Regions from separate parts of the Trichocoleus sp. FACHB-46 genome, predicted to be linked through region 1. Evidence: riboswitches for the same ligand, from Rfam matches in the RefSeq annotation. Region 1 holds a riboswitch; the other holds the start of a gene.

What was found. A riboswitch is a leader RNA that binds a small molecule or an ion and turns the genes downstream of it on or off. The one in region 1 is predicted to bind cyclic di-AMP.
Region 2: linked by a shared signal. The riboswitch ahead of H6F72_RS01850 (universal stress protein) and the one ahead of ntrB (nitrate ABC transporter permease) in region 1 are both predicted to bind cyclic di-AMP.

What each region holds. Positions count from the first base shown of each region.
Region 1 is NZ_JACJOD010000008.1:114,937-119,032, forward strand. It holds gene bchD (magnesium chelatase ATPase subunit D) at 1-615, opposite strand, end outside; cyclic di-AMP (ydaO/yuaA leader) riboswitch at 1,030-1,188, shown strand; gene ntrB (nitrate ABC transporter permease) at 1,279-2,130, shown strand; gene H6F72_RS05290 (ABC transporter substrate-binding protein) at 2,235-3,659, shown strand; gene H6F72_RS05295 (ABC transporter ATP-binding protein) at 3,699-4,096, shown strand, end outside.
Region 2 is NZ_JACJOD010000006.1:350,442-354,537, reverse strand. It holds gene H6F72_RS31000 (tetratricopeptide repeat protein) at 1-2,279, shown strand, start outside; gene H6F72_RS01850 (universal stress protein) at 2,308-3,126, opposite strand; cyclic di-AMP (ydaO/yuaA leader) riboswitch at 3,275-3,404, opposite strand; gene H6F72_RS01845 (DEAD/DEAH box helicase) at 3,980-4,096, shown strand, end outside.

The DNA.
Region 1 (4,096 bases):
ACCTTCTTCGGGGTTGTAGGTAGCAATCAGCAACGGCTTGCAAGGGTGCTGGAAACTAATACCTTCCCGCTCCACTTGGTTGCGTCCTTCGGTCAGGGTGCCTAACAGGAGATTGGCAATTTGGTCGTCTAGGAGATTAATTTCATCGACATACATCACGCCACGATGCGCTTCAGCCAACAATCCGGGCTGAAAAACGGTTTCCCCACGCTTGATTGACTGGCTGACATCAACCGAACCGAGCAAGCGGTCTTCAGTCACACCTAGCGGAATCTGGATAAAGGGTGAAGGAACGACTTCGGTGAAGGGAAGCGGCTGACCCCCGATTACAGGCATCTGACCATTGGCGGCTTCAAGCAGTAGTTGGTCATCCCACTCGCGGGGATTGTTGGGGTCGCAGTTGCAAGCGGAGCCTTTGACGATTTCAATGGGGGGTAACAGGGCGTGAATTGCCCGCGCCATGACTGACTTGGCGGTGCCTCGACGACCTGCAATCACTACGCCACCCAAGCCAGGGTCAATGGCAGCTAGTAACAACGCCATCTTGATGGCTTCTTGGCCCACAACAGCGGCGAGAGGAAAAGCAGTAATCGACGGGTTAGTCAGCGCAGGCATGGTTTCGATCAATAGCGAGTCCAGTGTTTCAGCATAACAAGGAACCGGGGCCAGAACTCACGCGATCGCTCTTGATCCTCAACGGAAATTTTGTCTAAATGCTCTCAAATTACTATAAATAAAAAGCGTGGTAGGAGTTACTAAACCTAGAGTTAGGGAGTTAATTCTTAATAGAATTACTCGTTCTTAATGGTAGGAAAATTAGTTTTATATTTAGTTGACTGTAGCTTTTACTACTATCTTAATTAACCTCTAACTGACTCCTGAAAGTCGCTCTTAGCCCTGGAATTCAATGATTTAGTAACAATTTTTTGCTTCCATCTCAAGAATGATTGCCGATCGCAAAAACTAGTGATAGACTGCGGGGAATTCAATAAGTAAGTTAGCCTAATCCAGCGTCTAAAAGTGCGATCGCTTTATTTAAAGCCGGAAGCTTTAGAGTTAAGAACTGGAGCGGAGGAACCAAAATTTGGGGCTTATCTTGAGCAAGCTTTATTTCTAAAAAGCAGCCAGGGGGGACATCTCTCAGTCCTAGCCCGTCAGCTAACTCCGTCGGCATTGGGAGGAGACTGAAGATCAGCATTTTTTAATCTGGTCTTTTCAGTGTCCTTGGTTGGTATAGCGACGACTTACTTGTACCTGCCTCGACTCTGAGATAAATTCATGCTTCAACTCAATCTTGCTGCAATCGCGGTTGCAGGACAGGTAGCTTGGCGACGAGCTAAACCACTTTTAATTCGAGATACAGTTCTACTGCCCGCACTCGGGTTTTTAGGCATTATCTTGCTGTGGTGGTTGGCAGCCATCTTTAATCCTGACTTAATGCCGACCCCGCCAGAAGCTTTAGTCGCTAATTTGGATTACATTTTGCATCCATTTTATCGGCGCGGCCCAGGTGACTTGGGCATTGGTTGGTTACTCCTAGCTAGCCTACGCCGAGTGATCCTAGGGTTTTTCTTGGCAGCGATCGTAGCGATCCCAATTGGTTTTTTGGTGGGCATGTCTAAGCCCGCTATGATGGCGCTCAATCCGGTGATTCAAATCTTTAAACCTGTCTCACCGCTTGCTTGGTTGCCGATCGCCTTGGCTATCTTTAACTTGGCTGATCCTTCGGCCATTTTCGTCATTTTTATTACCTCTTTATGGCCAACCATTATTAACACTGCGTTGGGTGTTTCTAGCGTGTCCCAAGACTACATTGATGTGGCACGAGTCTTAGAGATGCCTCGTTGGCGGCGCATTACTAAAATCATTTGGCCTGCGAGCCTACCCTATATTTTTACTGGCCTACGGATCAGTTTGGGTATCGCCTGGCTGGTGATTGTGGCTGTAGAAATGCTCACAGGTGGTATTGGGATTGGCTTTTTTGTCTGGGATGAGTGGAACCGCTTGAACTTGAACTCAGTATTCCTCGCGATTTTGGTCATTGGTGTCACAGGATTGTTGCTCGACTACGCCGTTAGCAAGGTAGAACAGCTGGTCACCCATCGCACTACACCGGGCACTAATTTCTAGACCCTCACCAATTCCCCCAGAATTGGGGGGCTAGGAGGCGATTTGAATAGTGAACAGCAGTCGTCAAATAGCCTCTGACCTAATTGCTAAAAACTTTTTCGACTATGAGCGATACATTTGAGCATCAATGGACCCGACGAGATTTTCTTAAGGGGATGGGATCTGCTGCGGTAGGCACGACTCTTGCCTCCTGTAGCATTAGTGGCGATCGCAGTGCTAAAGGTTTAACCGAAGAAGCTTTAGCTATCAAACAGGTAGTCAGGCCAGAAGATCTAGAGAAACCGGATCTCACGGTGGGCTATGTGCCCGTGAATGACTGCGCGCCGTTTGCGATCGCCTGGAAAAAAGGCTTTTTTCGGAAGTATGGTCTCAATGTAAAACTCAACCGAGAAGCCAGTTGGGCAACTTCTCGCGATGGCATCATCTTTGGCCGTACCGATGCCGCTCCCGTGGTTTCTGGAGCCGTAACTAACGCCCGGATTGGCGCTGAGGGAGCCAGACATGCGCCGCTTTGTGCCGCGATGACGATTCATCGCCACGGAAACGCCATGACCATGAATCGCAAAATGTGGGATGCAGGCATTCGGCCCTGGCGAGACTACAACGGTGACCTAGAAGCCTTTGGCCGCGACTTCAGAAACTATTTTGAGAATCAACCCTCCGAGCAGCGGGTTTGGGCAGTGGTGCTCAGTTCTGCCATTTATGAATACTTTGTCCGCTATCTGGCCGCCGCCGCAGGAATAGACCCGCTAAAGGAATTTCGCGTCATCATTATTCCACCACCGCAGATGGTGAGCAATGTGCGGATTGGGGCAATGCAAGCATACATGGTGGCGGAGCCGTGGAATAGCCGTGCCATTAGCCCCTTGGGTAAAGGAAAGGAGGGCGTTGGATTTACCTTTGCTCAGGGAAAGGAGATCTGGTTGGGACACCCCGATCGCTTGTTGGGTGTGATGGAATCGTTCATCAACGAAAATCCCAAAACTTACAGATCTTTAGTCAAAGCCATGATTGAGGCTTGCCAGTATTGCAGCAAACCGGAAAATCGGGCTGAAGTTGCTCAACTCATTTCCGAGCGATCGTTTACGGGAGCGAAACCCAAATTCACCCGCCCTGCAATCATCGGGGAGTATAACTATGGTGGTTTTGACGGCAAAGAGCGGATTGATCGTTCACTCGATACCACGATTTTCTTTGATATCCCTGACAATATCCCCAAGCAACCCAACGAACACTCTACCTTCCCGTGGCGATCGCGTAGTATTTGGCTGATGACACAGGCAGCGCGTTGGGGACAAATCAAAGAATTTCCTAAGAACGCCGAAGAACTGGCCACCCAAGGTTGGCGAGCTGATTTATATCGTGAGATTGCTGCTGAAATGGGGATCGCCTCTCCCCAAGAAGATTACAAAGTCGAGTCACCGGAAGTATTTATTGATAAGAAGGGATTTGACCCCAGCGATCCCGTGGGTTATCTCAACAGTTTTGCTATTCGCGCTAACGCACCCCAACGATTTTTCCTCTCTTAAGGTTTTGTTCCTTACCTCGTAGCCGCTTCGGAGTTAATCATGGTCAAATCCACTAGCCAGTTTGCTGAGTCTGATAGTCGCACCCCAACTCATCCGGGTGGTTTCTTGGTAATTGAGAACTTGGTCAAAGCTTATCCCACAGCGGGTGGGGGCGAGTCTGTCGTTTTAGATGGTATTGACTTGACCATTGGTGAAAATGAATTCATCTCTGTCATTGGTCACTCGGGTTGCGGTAAATCAACCTTGTTGAAGATTGTTGCGGGTTTAGAAACGGCCAGTGGTGGGTCTGTTAGGCTAGAAGGCAGAGAAATCCGCAAGCCAGGAGCCGAGCGGATGATGGTATTCCAACACTACTCTTTGTTGCCGTGGCTGACAGTCCGGGAAAACATTCGCTTAGCAGTAGATGAGGTGCTAAAGCGCGTCCCTGCTCGTGAGAA
Region 2 (4,096 bases), on a different contig from region 1:
AAGAGGCTGGGCTTGCTTCAGATTATCCCCGACTGGTTACGCTCAACCTCAATCTCAACGATCCTAATCCGATCGCTCAGGTGACTCAGTGGCTAGCTCGTCATCCTTTACCCAAGGGATCAGGAACAGAGCCACCGACCCCTAGCTTCCAAATCTTGGGGACTGAGCGACTGACGCGACAATCGGCTGCGGTACAGCGGTTGTTTCTCAGCTATCTACAAGGGTGCGATCGCAGCTTGCCCACTTTAGAGGCTAGTTTGTTGTTATGGGTGCCGCATCCCTGGTTTCGAGCCATTCAACAGTCTGCCCCGGAGTTTTGGGGTTGGCGGACTGGCGTGTTTGAGTTTGTCGGAGAACCTACACCACTTTCAGTCGTTTCTGAACAACCCAAGCGCCGTCATTCAGACCAAGTAGCTCTCACTCATCAGCCAACGCCGAAGCGTCCCCAGCCAGCGATCGTGTCTACTTCTGACGTTGCCCATCCTCCAGTTACGCCTGCCAATCAGAAACCTGTAGATGTGCCCATTAGTTTACGGGATTTATTGGCTGATGAGTTGGCCTTTGGAGATCTGGTGGATGACCTAGAAACCACAGTAGCTCCAGCAAACACAACAGAAAGTACAGGCGATCGTCTGACTGCCGACCTAGGTTCTCCTCCACCCAACTCCTGGAGCGTTCACGTTCCGACTGCTGCCGCGCCAACCAACCAGGTTACAGCCAACAGCCTGCCTGCCCGCTCTGGATTTCACTCAGAATCACCCGCCTCAGAACCGCAGCCGCTGCGTACGGTTGCTACAGAGCCTCAATCCCCATCGATTACCGCTCCAGCAGCGAACTCATCAGAGTTAGACAATGCACCTACAGAAGCTCCTCTTCCATCGATTGCGCCGGAACTTGTCAATTTAGTTCTGACAGCGGCAATTCAAGAGATTGGGGGGGCAACAGCGCTACGAGCCAATGCTCCGGTTCCGTCTCTCTCTCGTCTTAGTGCTACCTTGCCTGCCCCTTTAGTGGCTGCTCTAGAAGACTTTCCGCCTTTGCGGATGTTGCGGCATCTAGAGCAGTTACATCAACAACAAGCAGAAACTACAGGGTTAGCTGTCACCTATCGCACTCTTGGTAATTTTTATCGCGATCGCATTGAGCAAGGACACAACTCTCCTCAACAGTTAGCGATCGCCATTCAAGCTTATGAGCAAGCTTTAATTCACCTAGAAGAGTCTTCGGCTTTAGTTCCGGATATTCTCAACGACTTAGGCAATCTCTACTGGATGTTGTCCCGATTTCCGCCCAACCCGGAACAACGGTTGCCTTATTTAGAGCAAGGCATCGCGGCCTATCACCTGGCGCTGACTCAGGTAAGTTCTGAGCAGCAACCGCAATCCTACGCCATGATTCAGAATAATTTGGGAGCCGCCTATGGAGATTTAGCTCGCTACCGGGAGCCGATCGAGAACCTACAATGCTCGATCACAGCTTACGAGGAAGCGTTGCGACATCGCAAACCAGACGTAGAACCTTTGAAGTATGCTTCCACCCAAAATAACCTGGGTACGGCTTACTGGCACTTGGCACAACACCATCAACCTGCCCTACATCTGAAGCAGGCCATCGTTGCTTACACCGAGTCACTCAGCTTCTACAACCCAGAGCAGGAGCCGTTGCATTACGCCATGATCCAAAACAATTTGGGCACGGCTTATTGGAATTTAGCCCAGCATGAGCAACCGGAAGAGTTTCTCAATTTGGCGATTAGTTGCTACCGCATCGCCTTAATTTACCGCACCGTAGAAGTTAATCCTGCTGCCTATGCAGCGACTCAAAACAATTTGGGCACCGCTTATTGGCACCTGGCTAGCCGTTCCAAAGAACAACCAGAAGCTCAACAACAAGCTTTACGGTCCGCGATCGTAGCCTACGAAGCAGCTTTAGCCATCGTTGAACAAATAAACCAAACGCCTAATGGTGCTGGCGCTAAACTGACCTTTGACGTGTTCGCAACTCACAACAACCTAGGTTTAGCCCATTACCAAGTGGCAACCGATCAGGCGGGCGCTATTCCGGTGCCTGCTAAGTCTGCTCATTTAGAAGCGTCTCTGCGTCACCATCTGCAAGCATTACAAGGATGGCAGCACCAACCTGATTTTTACCAAACAGCGCTAGGCTATGTCCTGCAAACGGTACGGGCTTTTTACAGCGAGTGTGGTCTGCAAGGCCAGAACTTAGCGCTATCTCTATTACCAGGTCATTTATTACCTGAAATTTTGCCACGGCTCTAAGCACAACCGCTCTAGGCCCAAGCGGGACTTAGGCATCAAAGTAGCGATCGGGATGGAGAGAAGAGGGTACGCCCAAGACGGGACAAGGGCTATTGGCGCTCAAGGTTCGGACAATGGAGTTCTTGGGAGAGTCACAACCCAACCACAACAGCACTGCCGATTCTGCTTTAGCAACACTCCGCAATTCCTGAGCGACTTGCCCAAATCGTAGGTGCGTTTTCAGGGAACCACGCCACTCGTTAGCTAGACAGCGGGCTTGCCACAAAATTCGGTCTGCCTGCTCAAATTGGTCTACTTGGCACAGGGGGTAATTGCCAAATGGTAGCCCAGCATCTTCTAGGGTTGGTTCAGCTAGAGTTGCGATCGCGCCTTCCCGCTCCGAAGTGGCACTAGAGGCCGCACTATAAGTATCAGGTGCCACCAGTGCCTTAGATAGCTGCGCTTGGCGCTGAGAAGATTTCTTGCCCGTTCTGACCGGGCGAAAATCGGTTGTAGTGGGAATGCTATCTAGACAGTCAGTGGGATTGATGACATAGACCACCTGTACGGTCACTTGGCGACGAGTCGCTAAACGAGTCTGGTGAGCAATCCACAGGGTCAAATCCAAAGCGGTCTGGCTTTTGGGGGAGCTGTTGTAGCCCACCACCAAATTAATTTCAGCATCAGCTCCAGACGCTGCTTCTGGACGGTTAGCCTGGAGGTGCCGTTTAGTAGCCCGCCGAGCCTGACCTGGTAAATGCAGTTTACCGGACGAGCGATCGCCCTTGGGCCGCTGAGGCAACAGCAGAATTTGCTCGATTAAGTCAGTTGAACCCAGTGCGCCCTGTAGCCGCACCAACATTGGCATAATATTCACGATAAAAACCTCTCCAGACTACTTGTTTCGAGAGGTGGGCCAGGAAACAGACATCATCAACTCTGAGAGAAATCTCTTAGGGGAATCTGATATCTGCTAGGAGACCGCAATGACCGTTGCTATCAAAAGCCTGCGTCCTAGGTACTCCTCCCACTGCCGACGGAGTTAGCTGACGGGCTAAGACTGGAAGGTGTCTCTCTCAAATTAATCTTTGAGATTAGCCCCAAAAATCGGTTCCTCCGTTCCAGACGAAACAGCATTCAAGTTTTCACCTTGATGCTTATTAATCCGGATTAGGCTACCCACTGAATGTTTTAATGAACGCCTTTTTGATGTAAGAAATGCCATCAAAAGACGGTTCTATTTCAGAGCAAAGATTGTGCTCAGATGTGATTTAAATAACGTTAAGAAATCCTTCACCAACACGGTTGTATGAGGAATTCCTTATCCGAGGTTGATTGAACCCTTCATCCTTGAGACAATATAGCTCACGTTAAACCGCATGGTCATCTACCTAAAAGCAGTAGCCAAGTTTACGATCAATCAGATATTTGCCGCTGTATCCTCGGTTGCTATTCGCCAGAAATGTATGTATGAAGTGGCGATCGCGGTCTGATTTGCCCTAGATTAAGCTGAAGAATAGTCAAGCTTTAATCACAATCAATTATTAAGATTCTTGAAGGCGACAACTGAGTTGGCTCGACCTCCTCGTAAGGCGACGAGGTTGATCTTAGCAAACAGCTTTAGTAGCTGCGGTTTACAATTAAAAAGATGAATTGTAGGCCAATTTCTCGCGAAATTTTGCCTCTTGAGTATAGATCGCAACCTGATTGGAACTTAGTGCGTGAACGTTTCCTCTACTCTGCCAGAACTAAATTTACGAGAGCTGTTTCCCTTTGAATTAGATGCGTTTCAGTATCAAGCGATCGCGGCTCTGAATGCGGGGCGATCGGTCGTAGTC